DNA from 3 places in the Faecalibacterium faecis genome. Region 3 is predicted to be linked to each of the others. Evidence: a T-box and tRNA genes for the amino acid it is inferred to sense, from the RefSeq annotation. Region 3 holds a T-box; the other regions hold tRNA genes.
The links. The T-box of region 3 lies ahead of WMO17_RS11840 (valine--tRNA ligase). A T-box ahead of a tRNA ligase gene usually reads a tRNA of that ligase, here a tRNA-Val.
Positions count from the first base shown of each region.

Region 1 (7,798 bases), on a different contig from region 3:
CCGGAATGATATTGTACAATGGAGAAATGCCAGAGGTTATATGTTCATAGTGTTCTACATATTCTGGCTGATTGCAAATTAAAATTGATTTTTCAAATTGCAATATTCTATTTTCCCAGAGTACACCATTGCTTCCCAAATCGGGGGTAACATAGAAGGTTTCGATAAGATACTTGTTATCCAAAAGTTCTGTGTAGTGTTTTTGAATTTTCTGATTACTTGTTTTAACAATTTCTCGTGACCACTTACCAACTACCGGGTTGCGGATAACTCCAATGGGATGCTTATGATCTACAAATGAATCCAATGTCTTTGTGAATGTGGACGACACCTTAACAGGCTCTACGATTGGGATTAAAAAATCACTTAATATGCCATTGTTAACGCACTCTCGTAAAGCAAGCAATTCGAACTGTCGACCCCGTAAAATAGGAAAGTACATATAAGCCTCCTACATACTAAGAAAGTTAAGCAAACGAGTATAATCTTCTTTTCGATAGTTAGAGAAGTAGGTCAAAAATTTTAATTCATATGGAATTTTTGAGTACAAATCGATTTCGATTTTACTGCGTTTTTTTATTTCTGCAGTAAATAATTTATATGCTTCTTCAATTGAAAGCGACTCAAATAAAACCTGACAACTTCTGTAATATTCAAATTGTGTGACCTTCGGGAGTTTTCCATAAACGCTTTTAATTATATTTTCATACTCACCTTTACGTAAAATCTTAAACATAGTGGTTTTTGAAAGTGCAGCTGTGTATTCAATCGGCTCCTTTTTTATACTCAGTGTACCCTTACTTGTTAATACATAAATTCCTGCCGGAGAATCTTTTAACCTCTTTTTTAGCTCTTCATAATGTTGTTCTGCTGTCACTACAACTACTCGAGAAAATGCCTTGTAATAGTCTTCTAACTGTCCCTCTAGTCTCTCGAAATTGTCCAACGCTGTTTTGATTTCATAAACAACAGCCTTTCCATTTATCAAAATAAAATCCGCTTTAGATCCGGCAATCGGAACTTCTGTTAGTGCAATAGTTGTCTTCGGACTGTGAATACCGAGCAACAACTTGTTAAGAAGAGTATTCTTATAATAATACTCATTTTGATAGTTTGATTTTAAATAACAGTAAATTTCACTTATGCACTCACCATTTGTTTTATTGCTTTCATCTATAATATAGCGACGGATAACAGACGAGTACGTTGCGGATGAACCTTCATCAATCAACTGCTTGAAGGTGTTGCGCGTGAAAAAACGATTTAACACAATTGAATTTGTGCTTTCCACCTCGAACACCTCCTCGAATACACTGGTTATATAATCGAAATAAACTATTTGTATAGATTGGAATATTAAATACGCGCTACGCTACTTATATAACACTACATTATAATTATACTACTAACATGAATTTCGTCAAGCAAAGCGAGCAACAAATATTGACGGTATTAAAAATTCTCTATTTATGTTTTCCAAACAATCTACATATTGTCATCTTGCGTAATTTTTTTCTTACATTGGATGCCATGGTACTGGATGAACCAACTGCTACTCTTGATAAAGAAAGTATTGCCCGATTGATGAACTGTCTCCAAGAACGAAAAAATGATTCGGTTATTATTATGGTTTCACATGATCCGTATGTTTTGGCTCAATGCGATGCTGTACTAGATATCTGCTCGATTCAGCATTCTAATCCGGATTGATTTGATACTTTTTTCTAAAGTGCCGTCTTGCTTTCGCTTGTGCTTTGTGTGTTTCGTTCATCTGATGTATTCATTATCCTGAAGTGTTGACACACATCAATACTTATGTTATCATTCCCAACAAATCCACAGAGATTTCTGTAAAGAAACGATTCTGTGCGGTTTTATTTCCTGCGAAGATTTACCGCCCCGCAACACACCCGATTCATTTTGCCGCCGATTTACCCCGACAAAATCATCGCTGCGCTGCGTGGGCGGTATTTTTCTTTTGTGGGGAACGTACCTTGAAAATTTCATGAGCCGACCGGACGTGATATCGACTTTTTTGTCAACGCCGCTGCAAAACAGGGGCAGGAATTTCGTTCGGAGCAAACGGTGCCCCCATCACATGAGCAGAGCCCCGCCACTTATTGTTTGCGTCTTAACAATTTGGAAACAATTACCCAGAAACGGTTTTGAGCGCAGCGGTAGAGGGCAAGAATCGTCCCGTGGCCACAAATTTTCAATTCTTGAAAATTTCCTGCCCCTTTGGGACAGCTTCTTGTTGGGGCGTGCCTGCCCCAAACCCTGCTTATGTTTACTGAGGCACAGGGCCTAACCCCAAAGTTCCAGCCAGCACAAAGGCACCAAATATCAGAGCAACTATCCCCAAGCCGGCAAGGGCAATCAAAAAGGTTTGGTGGCAAGACTGGCCTTTGCACTTTCGATATATAGCGTATCCCAGCAGCACAAGGAACGAGAGGATTGCTATCAATGGGAGAATTATCCCCACTACTGTAAAAAGAAAGGTGTCGAGCCGCCATCCGATATTATCCAGATATAGAATGAAAATTATGGCGACTGTAAGGCATCCAATAATTAAGAAAACATTTTTTCTCTCCTGCTGAATTTGCTTCTCTGCAAAATTTAACGCATTGTTCACAATTTCATTGTTCATCGCGATAGACATCTCTGATTCATCTATCCTTTCGGATTTCATAAGTTCTGCAACACTGACATCTAAAGCTGCGGCCAATGGCTCGATGGTATTGATGTCGGGGAACCCCACACCTCTTTCCCAGCGGCTGATAGCTTTATCGGTCACATTCAATTTTGCGGCTAGGTCAGCTTGTGTCATTTTCTTGTCTTTGCGGCACTGGGCGATAAATGTACCAAACTTCTGTGAATCCATTTTGCTCCCTCCTTGCCACTACAAGATAGCACGACTATAAACCATTATCAAGAAATACCGCGGCTATTTTCGCCGCAAGATACTCTACGAATCGTTTACAACGATAACCGGTTTGATTTTCAATCTGTATAAGAGAGATTTAGCCGTTTCCCTGCGTACATGCGTACACGCTCCGCAGGGATTCCAAAGGGGCTATGCCCCTTGGCACACAGACTTTGTTCCAAAGTCTAGTGTGTTACACCTTGCCAGAGGTGTACACGCTCTCCCGGTACGCACGTACGCAGCGATTGCCCCCAATGCGTCATATAGGGTGACGACCAAGTTCGCACAAAGCGAACTTGATTCCGCAAAACAAAAGGCAGGATACCACTATCATAGTGATACCCTGCCTTTGCTCGTTTACCGTTCCGAGTAGTCCTTCCGCAGAACCTCCGATAAACAAAAAACGTACCCGAACCCTTTCTCATAGAGAATTGGGTTCGAGTACGAACTGTTTGGTGGACGGTACAGGACTCGAACCTGTGACCTCCTGCACGTCAAGCAGATGCTCTACCAGCTGAGCTAACCGTCCATATTCTGTTTTGCCGAAATCAGCTTGATTATATTACCATACCTTCTGCCAAAAAGCAAGTGCTTTTTCAAAAATTGTAAAACTTTTTTAAAGGCAGGGGCGCTGACTGCCCTTTTTACGCGCCAGCGCACATTTGGCGGCGGCAGGCGAAAGGTTTTCTGTTGCTCACACTGTTTTGTTGTGATATAATAATAAAGTTATAATAGGAATAGTATCGGAAGGTATTTGCAGCATGAGAGTTTTGGGCATCGACCCCGGCTACGCCATCGTGGGCTGGGGCGTGGTGGATTACGCAGGCAACCGGTTTGCGCCGGTGGACTTCGGTGCAGTGTGCACCGACGCGGGCGTGCCGTTCGAGCGCCGTCTGGACGAGGTGTATGCAGGCATCAAAGAGGTGATCGAGCGCACCCGGCCCGAGGTGCTTGCCATCGAAAAGCTGTTCTACCAGCACAATCAGACCACGGTCATCGGCGTGGCAGAAGCCCGCGGCGTGATCCTGCTGGCGGCAGCGCAGGCAGGCCTGCCCATCTACGAGTACACCCCCATGCAGGTAAAGCAGGCTGTTACCGGTTACGGCAAGGCCGTGAAAAAGCAGGTGCAGGAGATGACCCGCGTGCTGCTGCATCTGCCCGCCGTGCCAAAGCCGGACGATACCGCCGATGCGCTGGCAATGGCCATCACCTTCTGCCACACCAACGGCAACCAGCTCAACCGCTTTGTCCGCCGTGTGGCCGGGCCGATCTGACCCTCTCACCGGTTCCGTCCGCCTGCAGCGGCGCGGCACCGGAGCTCTCCCGAAGGGCGAGCTGAACAGAGGAAAATTGGCCGACACAGAAACTGAGAGGGCTTTAAATGATCTACTGTCTGACAGGAAAAATCGTCAAAAAAAGCATGAACGCGGTGGTGCTCAGCTGCGGCGGTGTAGGCTACTATGCCCAGTGCCCGGCCAGCGTGGCCGGGGCCTTGCCCGGCGTGGGCAAGGAAGCCACCATTTATACCGTGATGAGCATCACCGAGAACGACGTGAGCCTTTACGGCTTTGCCACCGAGCAGCAGCAGGCCTGCTTTGAGATGCTGACCGCCGTGTCCGGCGTGGGGCCTAAGGTGGGTCTTGCCATCCTGAGTGTGATGGAGCCGGACCGCGTGGCACTGGCGATCTCGGCGGGGGACCACAAGGCGTTCAAGGCGGCTTCCGGCGTGGGGCCGAAGCTTGCACAGCGCATCGTGCTGGAGCTGAAGGATAAGGTCGCCAAGGGCTTTGTGGACGGCATCTCGCTGGAGGATGTGGCGGGTGCTTCCGCCGACACACAGGCTTCTCAGGGCAGCAGTCAGGCCATTGCGGCGCTGGTGTCGCTGGGGTACAGCCAGAGCGAAGCAGCGCTTGCCGTTTCCAAGATCGACGCGGCATTGCCCGTGGAAGAGATCATCAAACTGGCCTTGCGCAGCATGGCAGGCAGGAGGTAAAGAATGCAGGACGAAACTGCGCTGTACGGCGCAAAAATGATGCAGCCCGGCATGACGGCGGCGGACAGCGAGGAAAACAACCTCCGCCCGCAGCATCTGGAAGACTATATCGGGCAGGAAAAGGTCAAGCAGAACCTGAAAATTTACTTGGAAGCTGCCAAGCGGCGCGGCGAACCGATGGACCATATCCTGCTCTACGGTCCGCCGGGCCTTGGCAAGACCACACTGGCAGGCATCATTGCCAATGAAATGGGCGTACAGATCCGTATTACCAGCGGCCCGGCCATTGAAAAGCCCGGCGACCTTGCTGCCCTGCTCACCAATCTGCAGGAGGGCGATGTACTGTTCATCGACGAGATCCACCGCCTGTCCCGTCAGGTGGAAGAGGTGCTGTATCCGGCGCTGGAAGACTATGCGCTGGATATCATGATCGGCAAAGGCCCCAGCGCCCAGAGCATCCGCATCAACCTGCCGCGGTTCACGCTGGTGGGTGCCACCACCCGTGCAGGCCAGATCACCGGCCCTCTGCGCGACCGCTTTGGCGTGCTGCTCAAGCTGGAGCTGTACAGCCCGGATGAACTGAGCAAGATCATCCAGCGCTCGGCAGGTATCCTCGACCAGCCCATCACGCCGGAAGGCGCTTACGAGCTGGCCAAGCGCAGCCGCGGCACGCCCCGCGTGGCAAACCGCTTTTTGAAGCGCATCCGCGACTTTGCCACCGTGCTGGGCGACGGCATCATTGACCGGGATGTGGCCCTGATGGGCCTCAAGCGGATGGACGTGGACGCACTGGGTCTGGACGAACTGGACCGCAGTATGCTGCGTGCGATCATTGAAATGTACAACGGCGGCCCGGTGGGTCTGGAAACGCTGGCGGCGGCCCTCGGCGAGGAATCCGTCACGCTGGAAGACCTGTGTGAGCCGTATCTGATGCAGATGGGCTTTCTGACCCGGACACCCCGGGGCCGCTGCGCAACGCGGCTGGCCTACGAACATCTGGGCCTGAAAGCGCCGGAGGCCGCTGCGCCCGAGGACAACGGGCAGCAGAGTTTGTTCTGACCCTCTCAGGCCGCTTCGCGTCCAGCTCTCCCGGAGGGAGAGCTTCATGAGCGAAAAACCAAAAGATGCCAAAAAGCTCCCCCTTTTGGGGGAGCTGGCAATGCCGCAAGGCATTGACTGAGAGGGTTCTTCTTTCTATAGAAAGTGGGGTATTATTATGGGAAAATATTTTGGAACCGATGGTGTGCGCGGTGTTGCAGGCGCAGACCTGACCTGTGAGCTGGCAATGAAGATCGGCCGCGGCGCTGCTGCGGTGCTGACCGGCAGCACCGGCCACCGTCCGCGCATCCTGATCGGCAAGGACACCCGCCAGTCCGGCGATATGCTGGAAGCAGCCCTGACCGCCGGTCTGTGCAGCGTGGGTGCGGATGTGGAAAGTCTGGGCGTTCTGCCAACGCCCGCTGTGGCCTATCTGGTGGGCAAGTACAATGCCGATGCCGGCATCGTGATCTCTGCCTCCCACAATCCGATGGAGTTCAATGGCATCAAGATCTTTGCCGGTACCGGCTATAAGCTGCCGGACGAGGTGGAGAACCAGATCGAAGCCTACATCGACAACAATTGCGCGGGCATTGAGCTGAAGACCGGTGCCGAGGTGGGCCGTGTATACCGCCGCGATGACGGCCTGCAGGACTATGTGGATCACCTGTATGAGTCCATCCACGGCGACCTGACCGGCCTGAGGGTCTGCATCGACTGTGCAAACGGCGCTTCGGCTGCCGTGGCACAGAAGCTGTTCCCCCGTCTGGGCGCAAAGTGCACCTTTATCGGCATTGAGCCTGACGGCCAGAACATCAACAAGGGCGTGGGCAGTACCCATCTGGAAAATCTGGAAAAGGCCGTGGTGGAAGGCGGCTTTGACTGCGGCATTGCCTTTGACGGCGATGCCGACCGCTGCCTTGGCTGCGACGAAAAGGGTCAGGAGATGGACGGCGACAAGATCATTGCCCTGCTGGCCATGACCATGAAGGAAAAAGGCCGTCTGGACGGCGACACCGCCGTGGTTACGGTCATGTCCAATCTGGGCTTCATCAAATATATGGAGAGTCAGGGCATCAATACCGAAAAGACCGCCGTGGGCGACCGCTACGTGCTGGAAAACATGCGCGAGAACGGCTTTGCCATCGGCGGCGAGCAGAGCGGCCATGTGATCCTGCTGCACCATGCCACCACCGGCGACGGTGAGCTGACCGCCGGCAAGCTGCTCAAGCTGCTGGCTGAGAGCGGCAAGAAGATGAGCGAGCTGAACTGCATCTACGCCCAGTATCCGCAGGTGCTGGTGAATGTGACCGCCAACGCCGCCCAGAAAAAAGCCTACAAAGAGGACGAAGTTCTGGCCGGTTTCATTGAGAACGAGCAGCAGAAGCTCATGGGCATGGGCCGCGTGCTGGTGCGGGTGTCCGGCACCGAGCCGAAGATCCGCGTGATGGTGGAGGGCCAGGATCTGGACGCCATCCACCGCTGCGCCGACCGCATCGTGGATAAGATCAACAAGCGCATTCTGGGCCAGTAAGAAACGGATAAAAGAGAAGGGAGGACGCTATGCGCCCTGCAGATACCTGGAAAGACTATGAACTGCTGGATGCCACCGACGGCAACCGTCTGGAGCGCTGGGGTGAGACCATCCTCATCCGCCCGGACCCGCAGGTGGTGTGGAAAACGCCCAAGCAAAGCCCGCTGTGGGCAAAGGCAGATGCTGTTTATCACCGCTCCAATCAGGGCGGCGGCGAGTGGGAGTACAAGCGCCGTCTGCCCGAAAAGTGGAAGATCAGCTGCGGCGAGGGCGAGGATAAGCTCACCCTCATCGTCAGCCCCACCGGCTT
Region 1 is NZ_JBBMEP010000031.1:11,046-18,843, reverse strand. Features, by position in the region: gene WMO17_RS12345 (sce7725 family protein) at 1-442, opposite strand, end outside; gene WMO17_RS12340 (sce7726 family protein) at 452-1,291, opposite strand; gene WMO17_RS12335 (helix-turn-helix domain-containing protein) at 2,288-2,881, opposite strand; tRNA gene WMO17_RS12330 (tRNA-Val) at 3,377-3,452, opposite strand; gene ruvC (crossover junction endodeoxyribonuclease RuvC) at 3,685-4,197, shown strand; gene ruvA (Holliday junction branch migration protein RuvA) at 4,305-4,916, shown strand; gene ruvB (Holliday junction branch migration DNA helicase RuvB) at 4,920-5,975, shown strand; gene glmM (phosphoglucosamine mutase) at 6,133-7,488, shown strand; gene WMO17_RS12305 (class I SAM-dependent methyltransferase) at 7,518-7,798, shown strand, end outside.
Region 1: it encodes a tRNA-Val, which carries the amino acid that the T-box ahead of WMO17_RS11840 (valine--tRNA ligase) is inferred to sense. The anticodon was not compared.

Region 2 (7,798 bases), on a different contig from region 3:
CAACCGCTGGTAAGCGTAGTCAGCCATCTTGATGCCCTGGAACGGGTCGGTGAAGGTTGCGCGGAACACATTCTCGTTCACGGTGTCGGTCTCGGCATCGTAGGTGACAGCCTCAGCGGTAGCGGAAGCGGTGACCATGGGCATGTTGTAGTCTGCGCTCTCGGCAGCAAGTGCCAGAGTCGGGGTGGTGGTAACATCGCCCACCAGAGCGGTGATGCCCTGATCGCACATCTTGGTGAAGCAGGTAACAGCCTGAGTTGCATCGCCCTGCTCATCCATGGCGATGATCTCCAGCTGCTTGCCGTTGATGCCGCCCTTTTCGTTGACCTGCTTCAGGTACAGGGTAGCGCCGTTGACAACGGCCTGACCGTAAACGGAAACATCACCGGTCAGAGGTCCAAGAACGCCCACCTTGATTGTGTCGCCGGAAGCAGCGGCACCAGAAGCTGCGGTAGAGGCGGAAGCAGCAGTGCTGTTGGAAGAACCGCCGCATGCAGTCAGAACGCCGGCTGCAGCAACAACACCTGCAGCGGCCAAGAAATTACGACGAGAAATCATCTTTTTCATAGTGAATATCCTCCTTAGGAGCATTCGTGCTTCAGTATAAAAACGGAAGCAAGGCCCTCTTTCCCTCAAAGCGACCTTGCTTCGTTATCAATATTATAGACCTGTGAGCCAAAATCCGCAATTCACAAACCGTCCATACTTTCAGGGGCATTTTGTGGACTTTGTTGCCAAAATAGCCAAAAGCAGTGGGTCTGTTTTGTGCACTATTTCAATTGCTTCATTTTGTTTGTGTGTCAGGTGAACACAATTCACAAGTTGCAAAAGGGTTACAGGGTCTCCATTTCGGCATCTGCGGCGAACTCGGCCTCTGCACGTGCCTCGGCAGCTTTGCCCTCTGCTTCCGCTTTGGCCGGAGACTCTGCAAGGATCTTGCGGATAGCGGTGAAGTAGAACACCAGCGACAGGCCGGTGCCGATGCACCAGCCCACGGGCCATGCCATCCAGATGCCCGTGCTGCCCAGAGCAGTGCTGCTCAGCACAATGGCGATGCCCACGCGCAGGATCAGGTCGGAGAAGGTGGCGATCATAAAGCGCACCATCATGCCGCAGCCGCGCAGGATGCCGTCAGTGACCAGCTTGAGCGACACCACAAAATAGAAGGGAGACAGGATGCGCAGGAACAGCATACCGGTGTCGATGGCCGGACCCTGCGGGTCATTCATGAACAGCAGCAGCAGGAAGCGGCCGAAGAAGAAGTACAGGAGCACGATGGGCACGCAGATGATCCACACCAGATTGCGGCCTGCTCCAAAGCCCTTGTGCACACGGTCCATCTTGCCCGCGCCCATGTTCTGGGAGGTGTAGTTGGAGATGCCGTTGCCCAGCGTGGTAAAGGAAGTGATGACCATGTTGTTCAGCTTGACGGCTGCAGAGTAGCCTGCAATGACGCTGGCACCAAAGGTGTTGATGACGCTCTGCAGGATGATGTTGCCCACAGAGACGAAGCTCTGCTGCAGGATGCTGGGGATGGCGACCATGGCTACCTTGCCCAGCATGTTCCAGGAGAAGAGCACCACCTTGTGGGTGGACTTGAAGGCGCTGATGCGGCGGAACACCACCACCATGGCCAGCACGCAGCTCACACCCTGACACAGGAAGGTGGCCCATGCCACACCGGCTACGCCCATCTTGAGACCGGCCACGAACAGGATGTCCACGCCGATGTTGGACAGGGACGAGACTGCCAGAAAATAGAAGGGCGTTTTGCTGTCGCCCAGAGCGGAGAAGATGCCGGTGGCGATGTTGTAGAAGAACATGAAGGGCAGGCCCAGCACGTAGATATCCAGATACAGCGAAGAATCCGCAAGAATCTCCTCCGGGGTGTTGATGAGCTCCAGCAGGCTGTGGCAGCCCACAAGGCCGATCAGCATCAGCACGGCGCACAGCACGGCAGAGCCAATCAGGGAAGTGTAGACCGAAGTCTTCATCTCATCGTAGTCCTTTGCGCCAAAGTAGCGGGACACGATGACCGAGCAGCCAATGTTGCAGCCAAAGGCAAATGCAATGAAGATCAGGGTGATCTCGTAGCTGTTGCCCACAGCAGCCAGTGCATTCTCGCCGATGAACTTGCCTGCAACGAGGCTGTCGGCAATGTTGTACAGCTGCTGGAAGATGATGCTGCCGAACATGGGCAGGCAGAACTTCCACAAAACCTGTGACGGCTTGCCGACCGTCAGATCCTTATTCATATAGAAAATCCTCCTCTATCTACCATAAAGAAACATATTAGAACCAAAAACAGTATAGAGTCGTCCTGACAAAAAGTAAAGAAAAATTTTAGTATATCTGCCATATGAAATTAACATGATAGGCATGACGCATCCCCGCTGCTGCCAGTGGGCAGACTGTAAAGACCAGCTGTTTCCTGCTTTGCCGGAATGTTCTGCCCCATCAGCTGCCGTTTTTTGCCCCTTAAAAAGTTTACATCCGCAAACATGCGCATCGGCTCTTGCACCGGGCCGGAAAGCGTGGTAGGATACTGTTGGTTAGTTAGACACAACTATCCTAATTGGCCGTCACCCGTCTGCCCGCCCCGGGCAGCACAGGGATGGAAATGATATTCAGGAGGTTTTCGAGATGAACGATCTGGAAATTGAATCTGTTGTTGGCCGCGAAATTCTGGACTCCCGCGGCAACCCCACCGTGGAAGCGGAGATCACTCTGGCCGACGGCACTGTGGCACGCGGCTGCGCACCTTCCGGCGCATCCACTGGTGAGTTTGAAGCTCTGGAGCTGCGGGACGGCGACAAGGGCCGCTATCTGGGCAAGGGCGTGACCAAGGCTGTTGAGAACATCAACACCGTCATTGCTGATGCTGTTGTGGGCATGGATGCCTCCGACATCTACGCCATCGACGCTGCCATGATCAAGGCCGACGGCACCAAAGATAAATCCAATCTGGGCGCAAACGCCATTCTGGCCGTGTCCATTGCCGCCTGCCGTGCAGCCGCTGCTTCTCTGGATATGCCGCTGTACCGCTTTCTGGGCGGTGTGAACGGCAACCGCCTGCCCGTGCCCATGATGAACATTCTGAACGGCGGCGCACACGCCACCAACACGGTGGATACGCAGGAGTTCATGATTATGCCGGTGGGTGCACCCTCCTTCAAAGAGGCGCTGCGCTGGTGCGCTGAGGTGTTCCATGCTCTGGCTTCCATCCTGAAGGCCAAGGGGCTGGCTACCTCCGTGGGCGATGAAGGCGGCTTTGCCCCCAACCTGTCCAGCGACGAGGAGACCATTGAGACCATTCTGGCCGCCATCGAAAAGGCCGGTTACGTGCCCGGCAAGGACTTCATGCTGGCTATGGATGCCGCGTCCTCCGAGTGGAAGAGCCCCAAGGGCAAGGGCTTCTACAAGCTGCCCAAGGCCGGCACCGAGTTCACCTCCAGCGAGCTGATCGCACACTGGAAGAGTCTGGTGGAAAAATACCCCATCATCTCCATTGAGGACGGTCTGGATGAAGAAGACTGGGAAGGCTGGCAGGAGATGACCCGCGAGCTGGGCGGCAAGGTCCAGCTGGTGGGCGACGACCTCTTTGTGACCAACACCGAGCGTCTGGCCAAGGGCATCGGGCTGGGTGCAGGCAACGCGATCCTGATCAAGCTGAACCAGATCGGCTCTGTTTCCGAGACGCTGGAGGCCATCAAGATGGCTCACAAGGCCGGTTACACCGCCATCAGCTCTCACCGCTCCGGCGAGACCGAGGACACCACCATTGCCGATCTGGCCGTGGCTCTGAACACCTGCCAGATCAAGACCGGTGCTCCCAGCCGTACCGAGCGTGTTGCAAAGTACAACCAGCTGCTGCGCATTGAGGAGCAGCTGGGCGGCAGCGCCGTTTACCCCGGCATGGCAGCTTTCAACGTAAAGCGCTGAAGCTGTTGAAAACCAATTGATCTTCCGGCACCCGTACTGCTTTTGCAGCGGCACGGGTGCCGTTTTGTTTTCTCCCAATTTTTTCCTGCAATCCGCTGCTCTGCCCAGCCGTATTCCATGCATGCCGGGCATTTTGACCCGAAATTGCAAAAAAAGGAGCAAAACATTCATGTTATCTACTCTGATCTCTCTGCACAAGCTGCTGGGCACCGGCGATTTTGTAAAAGTGCTTCTGATCCTGCTAAAGGGGCTTTTCGGCTGATGCAAAGCCGCCCTTCTCACTGCGGAAACGGGACTGCCTTACCGGCGGTCTCTTTTTTTGCCTTCTCACTTTACTTTCTTAAAAAAATATGCCATAATGAAACCAGTATTTTTCGGTTCAAAAGCCGTGCCCTGTACTGGGAAATCAGGGCCAGAATCCAACAGAAGAGGGGTATTTTGATATGAGCAAAACCATCATCCCGGCAAACTATACGCCCGCGCTGAACCTGTACGACACGCAGCGCGCCATTGGTACGGTCAAGCGTCTGTTTGCCGACACCCTGTGCGCCACACTGAACCTGTACCGCGTGTCTGCTCCGCTGTTTCTGGAAGCATCCACCGGTCTGAACGACGACCTGAACGGCGTCGAGCGCAAGGTCACCTTTGATATCAAGGAAAGCGGCATTGAGGCACAGGTGGTGCAGTCACTGGCAAAGTGGAAGCGCAAGGCCCTGAAGGACTACGATTTCCGTGTGGGCAAGGGCCTGTACTGCGATATGAACGCTATCCGCCGCGACGAAGATCTGGACAACCTGCACTCCATCTATGTGGACCAGTGGGACTGGGAAAAGGTGATCCGTCTGGAAGACCGCAACGAGGCTTACCTCAAGAGCGTGGTGCGCTCCATCGTGTCCGCTGTCTGCGCCACCGAGATGAACCTGCACGCCATGTTCCCCCAGCTGCAGGAGCTGCCGCTGCACAGTCCCAACGTCACCTTCATCACCACGCAGGAGCTGGAGGACCAGTACCCGGACCTGACCCCGAAGGAGCGTGAGAACGCCTTTGTGAAGGAGCACGGCACCACCTTCCTGATGAAGATCGGCGCTCCGCTGAAGAGCGGTAAGCCCCATGACGGCCGTGCCCCCGACTATGACGACTGGGATCTGAACGGCGATCTGCTGTTCTGGAACGACCCGCTGCAGTGCAGCTATGAGCTGAGCAGCATGGGCATCCGCGTCAGCCCTGAAAGCATGGACAAGCAGCTGACCATGGCTGGCTGCGACGACCGCCGCGCCCTGCCCTTCCACAAGGCCGTACTGAACGGTGAGCTGCCTTACTCCATCGGCGGCGGCATCGGCCAGAGCCGCCTGTGCATGCTGCTGCTGGGCAGCGCCCACATTGGCGAAGTGCAGGCCAGCGTCTGGGACGCAGCCACCCGCGAAGCCTGCGCCAAGGCAGGCATCCCGCTGCTGTAAGCAGGTTTTCCACACAAAGATTCAAAAGGCAGGATACCACCCTCATGGTGATACCCTGCCTTTGTTCGTTTTCTGCCCGTATCCGGGGAGAAATAGTTCGAGTCCTGTACCGCCCACCACGAAAAAAGTCCCCAGACCAAAGGTCTGGGGACTCGTGGTGGACGGTACAGGACTCGAACCTGTGACCTCCTGCACGTCAAGCAGATGCTCTACCAGCTGAGCTAACCGTCCATAAGTCATATCGACTTGAATAGTTTACCACAGCCTGTGCAAAAAAGCAATACTTTTCTGTGATTTTTTATTTTTCCGCCTTCAGCGACCTGTGGACGATATCGTACAGCACCGGCTTCATGGCTTCAATATCATCGGGTTTGCCCTCCAGCACGCTGGAATAGCACACCGACATGCACATGCTGCCCAGTGCCGTGATGCGCTGGTAGATCTCCCGCTCGGTGCGGCCGGCCATTTCCGGGCTGGTCAGCACCACATTCAGCAGCTTGCGCATCAGAGGCTCGGCTTCGCGGCTGGCCTCGATCTGATCCAGCCCCGGCCATATGAAGTTGTGCTCCAGAAACTTGAGCACCAGCGTATCCTTCCGCAGTGCTTCGATGATGTGGTCGATCACCGCCACCATCTTGTCCGGGAAGTTTTCGAGCTCTGTCTGCTTTTCCACCGCTTCGCACGCATCGCTCAGCAGCTGGTAACTCACCCGGCCCAGCAGCGCCTGCATCACCGCACCTTTATCCTGAAAATACAGATAAAAGGTGCCCTTGGCCACCTTGGCCCGGCTGGTGATATCCTCTACGCTGGTTTTTGCGGCACCTCGCTCCAGAAACAGATCATAGGCTGCTTCCAGCAGCGCCCGGCGCTTCTCCTGCTTTTTGCCCTCCACGGTACCCATATTCCCTGACGATTCCTCTTTTCCGCTCGTTTTCATTCGCTCATTTGTGTTGTCTCAATCATTTTAGCAGTCCTTTTCCGATAGTGCAAGTCAAAAAAGCTATACAATTTCAGGCAGTTGATAAGAAAACTGACTTCTGGTCATTTTTGTACTTGACACCTGGTTTGTCATGGTTATAATAGTGTTTGCTTGGAAATGACCGCCAGTCATTTTACTAAGATTTTTAACCATTTTCTATGGAGGGTTCTCATGAAAAAGATCGCACAGGGCATTGTGCGGCTGCGCAAGCTGATCCTGACAGTAGCATTCCTGCTGTTGATCCCTTCCGCAATCGGCGCAATTGCTACCCGAATCAACTATGACATCCTCACCTACCTGCCGCAGGATCTGGACTCCATGATCGGCGAGGTAGCCCTTGAGGACGATTTCCATCTGGCCTCCACCGGTATGATCACGGTAGAAGGCTTACCCACAAACGAACTGATCGCCATGAAGAAGGACATCGAGGCTGTTCCCGGCGTGACCCAGACCTTCTGGCTCAGCGATGTGATCGACCCCAGCATCCCCACCGAGATGCTGCCCGCCGATGTACAGCAGTTCATGTTCGGCAAAAACGATTCCACCATGCTGATCGTCCGCTTTGACGCCCCCAGCGCCAGCGACGAGACCATGGAAGCCGTCGCTCAGATCGAAAAGCTGCTGCGCAAGGACTGCTTCTTCGGCGGTATGAGCGTTATCCTGCAGGACACCAAGGCACTGGTCAATCAGGAAATGCCCATGTACATCCTGATCGCCGTAGGTGCCAGCCTTCTGGTGCTGTTCCTTTCGCTGGAAAGCACCATCACCCCGCTGCTGTTCATGCTGGGTCTTTTGTTCCCCATTGCGTACAACTTCGGCACCAACATCTTTCTGGGCCAGATCAGCTACATCACCGAAGCACTGGCCACCGTGCTGCAGCTGGGTGTCACGATGGACTTCTCCATCTTCCTGCTGCACCGCTATCAGGAAGAGAAGGAGCTGCGCTCTTCCAACGAGGAGGCCATGACCAGCGCCATCTGCAAGACCATGACCTCCATCTCCGCTTCCAGCCTGACCACCATTGCAGGCTTCCTGGCACTGTGTGCCATGCGTCTGACGCTGGGCCGCGATATCGGCCTTGTCATGGCAAAGGGCGTTGCCCTCGGCGTCATCTGCACCGTGGTCATCCTGCCCTCCCTGATCCTTACCTTTGATAAATGGGTGGAAAAGTACAAGCACCGCACCGTGATCCCCAAGCTGAAAAAGCTCAGCTACTTTGTTTCCAACCACTCGGTGCCCATCGTGGTTATCTTTATCCTCATCCTCATCCCCTTTGCCATCGCGCAGAACAAGACCGAGGTGTACTACACTCTGTTCGACTCCCTGCCGCAGGACCTGACCGGCATCGTGGGCACCAACAAGCTGGGCGAGGACTTCGGCATGACCACCAGCCACTTCATTCTGGTGCATGACGACCTGA
Region 2 is NZ_JBBMEP010000019.1:12,632-20,429, forward strand. Features, by position in the region: gene WMO17_RS10195 (ABC transporter substrate-binding protein) at 1-567, opposite strand, end outside; gene WMO17_RS10200 (MATE family efflux transporter) at 834-2,255, opposite strand; gene eno (phosphopyruvate hydratase) at 2,644-3,942, shown strand; gene asnA (aspartate--ammonia ligase) at 4,386-5,399, shown strand; tRNA gene WMO17_RS10215 (tRNA-Val) at 5,555-5,630, opposite strand; gene WMO17_RS10220 (TetR/AcrR family transcriptional regulator) at 5,698-6,300, opposite strand; gene WMO17_RS10225 (efflux RND transporter permease subunit) at 6,550-7,798, shown strand, end outside.
Region 2: it encodes a tRNA-Val, which carries the amino acid that the T-box ahead of WMO17_RS11840 (valine--tRNA ligase) is inferred to sense. The anticodon was not compared.

Region 3 (7,798 bases):
GTGGGAGCTACGGTGACGGTGGCCGCCTTGGCGACCAGATACTGATCCTCAAGGTAGTGCTCCATGGACTGCTGCTCACTCTGCACATAGGCTTCCAGTGCGGCTTTCACGGCATCGGTCTTGCCCTCGGCGGGCTTTACGATGGCAATGGCGTAGCTGCGCACCATCATGGAGGAAACAGAGGCAGCAAAGCTCTCGTAGCTGCCGTCCTCAAGGCCCAGCAGGGGGAACACGATGTCTTTCAGCTCGTCATTCAGCTGGTCGGCCTCATACTCGGCGCTGTAGCCGTCGATGGCGGTGAATTTGCCGTCCTCACCTTTGGTAAAGATCATATCGTATTCGTTGTCCTCGTCGGTGCGGGCATCGTGGATGATCTGGGAGTAGTCCTTCGGGGCGGAAGAGTCGGCCTTGCTGCCGGCAGAGCAGCCCACCAGAGCAAGCAGGCACAGACCGGCAAGCAGGGAAGCAATGATACGTTTCATAAATGAAGTCCTTTCGTGTGTGAAAATCTTCGTGTGAAAGCGGGCGCAGCGGTTTTGAAGCTATTGTGTGCTGTTTTGCGCCTGCTATCCATAATACGAAAGAACACCCCGGCAGAATTGCACCGCAAACGTAACCATTTTATGAACAGCGTTACAGCATAAGGGCATCCAGCTCGCCGTGGTTCACCGGCGTGGAAAGGATGATCTGGGTGCTGGTGGTGCCCAGCTTCTGGAACTGCAGGATCAGGTGTTCCAGCTGGGGCATGCTGCCGCAGCTCACCTTGACAAGGAAGGTGTATGCACCCGTGACGTGGTAGCACTGCAGCACTTCCTTGCTGCTTTGCAGCAGCTCCAGAAAGGCATCCTGCTTGGAAGGTGCTACCGAAAGGCTGATGAGGGCATCCACATACATCCGGTCAGCGGGGCGGTTCAGGGTGACGGTGTAGCCGCTGATGATGCCATCCGTTTCCAGCTTGTGAATGCGGCTGGAAACAGCAGGACTGGTCAGCGATACCTGCTCGGCGATCTCCTTGACCGGCATCCGTGCGTTCTTTGCCAGCAGGGAGAGAATCTTACGATCCAGATCATCCATGGGGAATACTCCTTTTTGAAAATATGTTGGATTGTATAAAATTTTTTGAAAGTAAAGTTTTATTGTTGGTGCAAACATACAAAAGCCAAAAAATTTTGCTTTTGCTTTGCTTTGCGTTAATTATATAAAGTTTTATCGAAAAAGTAAAGACTTAATTTAAAGCAAAACCGGAAAATTTTGTTTGACAAGAAAACAAAAAGGGGTATAATACATCATGCAAGGCAGCGCAGCACAGAAAGCGTCTGCCGCTTTGAATTTGAGATTCACCACTTTATATACTTTCCCACCCCTCTATACACAAAAGCCCGCTGCCAGGCGGGTTTTTGTGTTTGTTGGGGATTTTTTCTTTTTGAAAAAAGCAGTGGCAGACAATGTACTCGACCCATAGAGCAGCTGTTTTCGGCTGCGACCCCGCCCGTGAAAATGCAAGCCCGGAAAGTCCGCAGACTTTCCGGGCTTGTTCTATCTCAAAATATTATTCCGCTGATGATAGCCGGAGCACAGCGGAGGCGATTTAGATCGTGTACGCCTATCAGACCAGATACCCTTCAAAGTAGTGCAGGTCTTCCGTCTTGACGATGCCCTCCAGATACAGCCCGTCCTCCCGGTATTCCTCCACCTGCACGCTGCCGCGCTCCCGCATGGGGGCGGCAAGGCCCAGTTTATCGTAGGGCAGCAGCACCTTTAAGGTGTGCACCCGGTCGCTGAGCATCTCGTCCAGCTTTGCCAGCAGGGTGTCCAGACCGTAGCCGGTCTTGGCACTGGTGAGCAGGATGTCCGGGTCAAAGCTCATGGCACCCGGCTTATCGCACTTGTTGTAGACGGTCAGGCGGGGGATGTCCGCACAGTCCAGCCCGTCCAGAACCTCGTCCGTGACGGCCAGCTGCTCTTCCCGCTGCTCATCGCCTGCGTCTGCCACACGGATGATCACGTCCGACCATGCCGCTTCTTCCAGCGTGGACTTGAAGGCTTCCACCAGATTGTGGGGCAGGCGGGACACAAAGCCCACCGTGTCCACCAGCAGCACCGCCATGCCGCTGGGCAGTATCAGCTTGCGGCTGGTGGGGTCCAGTGTGGCGAACAGCATGTCCGCTTCGGCTACGCTGGGGCCGCACAGAGCATTCATCAGGCTGGATTTGCCCACGTTGGTATAGCCTACAAGGCTGACCACCGGCATCCCGGTCTTGGCACGGGCCTTGCGGCTCTCGCCCCGGCGTTTTTCCATTTCGGCCAGCTTTTCAGCCAGCGCATCGATGCGGGCATGCACATGACGGCGGTCCAGTTCCAGCTTGGTCTCACCGGCACCGCGGCGTGCACCACCGCCGCCGCCGCCACCGCCGCCCTGACGGCTGAGCGCTTCGCCCATGCCCTGCAGACGGGGCAGGCGGTAGCGCAGAAGGGCCAGTTCGGTCTGCAGCTTGCCCTCGTTGGTGACGGCGCGGCTGCGGAAAATTTCAAGAATCAGCATGGTGCGGTCGATCACTTCCAGTCCGCCCAGCGCATTGGAGATGTTGCGGATCTGGCTGCCGGTCAGTTCACCGTCAAATACGGCGCATTCCGCGCCCAGCGTTTCGGCGGCAAGGGATGCTTCCTCCAGCTTGCCGCTGCCCAGCACGATGCCGGTCTCCGGGGTCTGGCGCTTCTGGGTCACCTGTGCCACGGCTTCCATGTGGTTTGCTTCGCACAGGGCGGAAAGCTCTGCAAGGCTGCGCTCGCAGTCCCACAGGCCCTGATCCAGCGCCAGCAGAATGACCTTCGTCGGGGGTGTTTCTACCAAAATATCGTAAAGTTCGCTCAAGGTAAGTCCTTTCTGTTATATCGTTCTCTTGTCAGCAGATAGCTTCTGCACTCCACCGGTGTGCCGTCAAATTTATGATCAATGGCATCGTGGTGGTAGAGAAAGCCTGCTTTTTCCATCACCCGGCCGCTGGCAGGGTTCTCTTTTGCGTGGCAGCAGGTGAGCCAGCCGCCGTCTGTATTCTCAAACCAGTAGGTTACTGCTGCTTTTAAAGCTTCGGTTGCAAAACCATGGTTCCACCAGTGCTTCCCGATGCAGTAGCCTACTTCCCAGATGCCGTCTGTGCAGTCCTGCTGCGGCCAGAGCGCTTTCTGCGCCGGGTCACCGAGCAGAGCATTGAAGATGCCGATGCTGCCAAACACCTGCCCGGAAGCCTTTTCCACAATGGCCCACTGGTAGTAGTCCGGGTTCGGGTAAAGGGTGGCCCATGCCGCCAGCAGACCTACGGTCTCCAGCGCGTTTTTGTGCGGCTCCCACCGCAGAAAGCGGGTCACTTCCGGGTCGGATGCCCAGTTCGTATACATCTGCTCGGCATCCTCGGGCAGAAGCTGGCGCAGGAAAAGCCGGTCGGTCTCAAGCGTTTGCGTTCCGGCATGGCGCATGGCACACACCTCCCCACTTTATAAAGTATGCATAGGATAGCACAAATTTTGCGTTCCTGCAAGCGCCGCCGTGAAAAAACGCTTGACCGGACGGCATTTGTGCATTAAACTGAAAGCCAAGCGTTTTTGTAGGAAAAAGGAGAACTCCCTCATGAAGGATGTGCGTGAAATTTTAAAAAAGCGCCCGCTGCTGTTCGATGGCGGCATGGGCACATATTATAAGGCAAAGCCCGGGCAGGAATGTGAGCAGGCAAACCTGCTGGACCCGGACGGCATTTTGACCGTGCACCGCGCGTATCTGGAAGCGGGTGCCGATGCTATCAAGACCAACACCTTTGGCCTGCCGCGCATGGCAGCAGCGCAGAATCCCATGTGGGAGGCCATGGCGGACGAAGGCTGGAAACTGGCTGCACAGGCCGCTGCAAAGACCAGCGCTGCCGTGTTTGCCGATCTTGGCCCGGCCACGGACACCGAGGCACTCCCGGCGGCACAGATCTATACGGCCCTTGCCGAGCGGTTTGCCGCATTGGGTGCAAAGAACTTTTTGTTTGAGACGCTGAGCAGCGATGCCGGTGTGGCCGAAGCCGCGCGGCAGATCAAAGAAGCCGTGCCGGATGCCTTTGTGCTGGTGTCCTTTGCAGTGCTGCCGGACGGCTACACCCGCGAGGGCCGTCACTGCGCAGAGCTTGTGCGCAGCATGACTGCTTGCGGTGCAGTGGATGCTGTGGGCCTGAACTGCGTTTCTGCTCCCGGTGCCATGCGTGCGCTGGTGCAGCAGCTTGGCGAGACAGAGCTGCCGCTTGCAGTGATGCCCAACGCGGGCTACCCGGTGGTCACACGCACCCGGGTGCAGTATCAGGGCAGGCCGGAATATTTTGCACGGGAGCTGGCCCGCCTTGCTGCCGAGGGTGTGCGTATTCTGGGCGGCTGCTGCGGCACTACGCCTGCCCACATTGCGGCCCTGCGTGCGGCACTGGATGCCTTGCCGGAAACACTGCCTGCAGCCCCGGCAGCAGCAGTCTCCACTGCCACAAAGCCGGAGGTGGAAAAAGACGATGCCTTCCTGCGCAAGCTGAACGCGGGCAAAAAGGTGATCGCCATTGAACTGGACAGCCCCAAGGATGCCGACCTGACCGGCTATCTGGACGGTGCACGCCGCCTGCAGGCTGCTGGTGCAGACCTTTTGACCATTGCGGACTGTCCCATTGCCCGGGCACGGATGGATTCTTCGCTGGTGGCCTGCCGGGTGCACCGGGAGCTGGGGCTGAACGTGCTGCCCCACATGACCTGCCGCGACCGCAATCTGAACGCCACAAAGGCCCTGCTGCTGGGCCTGTACGCCGAGGGCGTGCGGGAGGTGCTGGCCATCACCGGCGACCCCATCCCCACCGCGGAGCGGGACGAGGTGAAAAACGTGTACCAGTTCAACTCCCGCAAGCTGGCGCAGTACATCGTCTCGCTGGCAGGGGAGGGCCGGGAGATGCCCTCGCCCCTCACCGTGTTCGGTGCGCTGAACCTGAACGCCCGCAACTTTGATGTGGAGCTGCGCCGCGCACAGGAAAAGCTGCAAAATGGCATGAGCGGCTTCCTTACCCAGCCGGTGCTCTCCGCACAGGCGGTGGTGAACCTGAAAAAGACCCGCGAAACGCTGGGCGAAAAGGCGAAAATTCTGGCCGGCATCATGCCGGTGGTGAGCCAGCGCAACGCCATCTTTATGGAGAACGAGGTCAACGGCATCCATGTGGATGCGGAGATCATCGAGCGTTTTGCCGGGCTGGACCGTGCGCAGGGCGAAGAGCTGGGGTTGGAAGTCTCGGTGAAGGCCGCGCAGGCTGCAGCGCCCTATGCAGACGGCTTTTACCTGATGACCCCCTTCAACCGCATCGCCCTGATGGAGCGGCTCATTGCAAGGCTGAAGGATGAAGGGATCGCGGATTGAAAATGGCCGATGCGTTTGCTCTGGCCATTGATAGCGGAAAAAATATTTTTTATATTTGCGTTTGTCGTGGCCTGCGGGCCACTCCAAACGCGTTTTCACGAATAAGGCCCAAACCGTAAGATGCAGTGGGATAAATTCTTTTGAAGAAAAAGTAATTGACAAATCGCACAAAAAACGCTATATTCTTTTTATAAATGCGTTGAAGAAGAGTGTGCATCGCTTTTGCCATCCAGAGAGCCGGGGGCTGCTGAAAACCCGGTATGGCCCGGCGGTGTGCTGTCACTTTGGAGCAGGAGCGGTGAGCTGAAGAGCAAGCCGCTCTCGGAGCTGTCCCACGTTACCGGGGCATCAAGGGGCGCAGGATGCTCTGCGCAATTTGGGTGGTACCGCGGTTATTACAGCCGTCCCATGGAACGTTCCGTGGGACGGCTTTTTTCGTCCCACTTCATCATTTTTTACTGGGAGGACCTTATGAAAGAACTTGCAAAACAGTATGATCCCAGCCAGGTGGAAGACCGCATCTACCAGTTCTGGCTGGACGGCGGCTACTTCCACACGAAGGCAGACCCCGACAAGAAACCCTACACCATCGTCATGCCGCCCCCGAACGTCACCGGTCAGCTGCACATGGGCCATGCGGTGGATAACACCATGCAGGACATCCTCATCCGCACCAAGCGGATGCAGGGCTATGCCGCCCTGTGGGTGCCCGGTACCGACCATGCATCCATCGCTACCGAAGCCAAGGTGGTGGAGGCCATGCGTGCCGAGGGCCTGACCAAGGAGATGGTGGGCCGCGATGGTTTTCTGGACCGTGCATGGGCATGGAAGACCAAGTACGGCAACCGCATCGTCAGCCAGCTGAAGAAGCTGGGCAGCAGCTGCGACTGGGATCGTGAGCGCTTTACTATGGACGAGGGCTGCTCCGAGGCTGTCAAGGAAGTGTTCGTGCGCCTGTACGACAAGGGCCTGATCTACCGCGGCAACCGCATGGTCAACTGGTGCCCCCACTGCAACACCTCCATCTCGGATGCCGAGGTGGAGTACGAGGAAAAGGACGGCAGCTTCTGGCACCTGCTGTACCCGGTCAAGGAGACCGGCGAGATGCTGGAGCTGGCTACTACCCGTCCCGAGACCATGCTGGGCGATACCGCTGTTGCCATCAACGGCGATGACCCCCGCTATGCCCATCTGCACGGCTGCCATGTGGTGCTGCCCCTGCTGAACAAGGAGATCCCCATTGTGTGCGACGAGCACGCCGACATGACCAAGGGCACCGGTGTGGTCAAGATCACCCCCGCCCACGACCCTAACGACTTTGAAGTGGGGCTGCGCCACGACCTGCCCATCGTGCGTGTGTTCACCTACGACGGCCACATGACCGGTGCTGCCGACAAGGCTGCTGCCGATGCCCTGTTCGCCGCCGGCAAGAACGCCATCAATGAGCCGGAGGTGCTGGACTGCGGCAAGTACGCCGGCATGACCACCCTCGAGGCCCGCAAGGCCATTCTGGCCGATTTGGAAGCAGGCGGCTTCCTGAAGGAGATCGAGCCCCTCAAGCACGAGGTGGGCACCTGCTACCGCTGCCACTCCACCATCGAGCCCATGGTGTCCAAGCAGTGGTTCGTCAAGATGGAGCCGCTGGCAAAGCCCGCCATCGAGAGCGTGGAAAAGGGCGAGATCAAGTTCGTGCCCGAGCGCTTCACCAAGAACTATATGAACTGGATGAAGAACACCCGCGACTGGTGCATCAGCCGTCAGCTGTGGTGGGGCCATCAGATCCCGGCATGGTACTGCGACGACTGCGGCGAGACCGTGGTGGCAAAGTCTGCTCCCTGTTCCTGCCCCAAGTGCGGCAGCGCAAAGCTCACGCAGGACCCCGATACGCTGGATACCTGGTTCTCCTCCGCTCTGTGGCCCTTCAGCACGCTGGGCTGGCCCAATGAAGAGAGCGAAGACCTCAAGTATTTCTACCCCACTAACACCCTCGTTACCGGCTACGACATCATCGGCTTCTGGGTCAGCCGTATGATCTTCTCTGGTCTGGCCTACACCGGCAAGGCACCCTTCAGCACGGTCTGCATCCACGGTATCGTGCGCGACAGTCAGGGCCGCAAGATGTCCAAGAGTCTGGGCAACGGCATCGACCCGCTGGAAGTCATTGCCCAGTACGGTGCAGATGCCCTGCGCTTTATGCTGGTGGATGGCTCCACCCCGGGCAACGACATGCGTTATATCGAAAAGAAGGTGGAGGCTGCCCGCAACTTTGCCAATAAGCTGTGGAATGCTACCCGCTTTGTGCTGATGAACCTGCCCGAGGACTTTACCCCGGGCCTGCCCAGTGAGGACAAGCTGGATATGAGCGACAAGTGGGTGCTCACCAAG
Region 3 is NZ_JBBMEP010000027.1:4,465-12,262, reverse strand. Features, by position in the region: gene WMO17_RS11865 (DUF4358 domain-containing protein) at 1-482, opposite strand, end outside; gene WMO17_RS11860 (Lrp/AsnC family transcriptional regulator) at 634-1,074, opposite strand; gene hflX (GTPase HflX) at 1,607-2,872, opposite strand; gene WMO17_RS11850 (GNAT family N-acetyltransferase) at 2,869-3,474, opposite strand; gene WMO17_RS11845 (bifunctional homocysteine S-methyltransferase/methylenetetrahydrofolate reductase) at 3,626-5,413, shown strand; T-box leader at 5,604-5,825, shown strand; gene WMO17_RS11840 (valine--tRNA ligase) at 5,885-7,798, shown strand, end outside.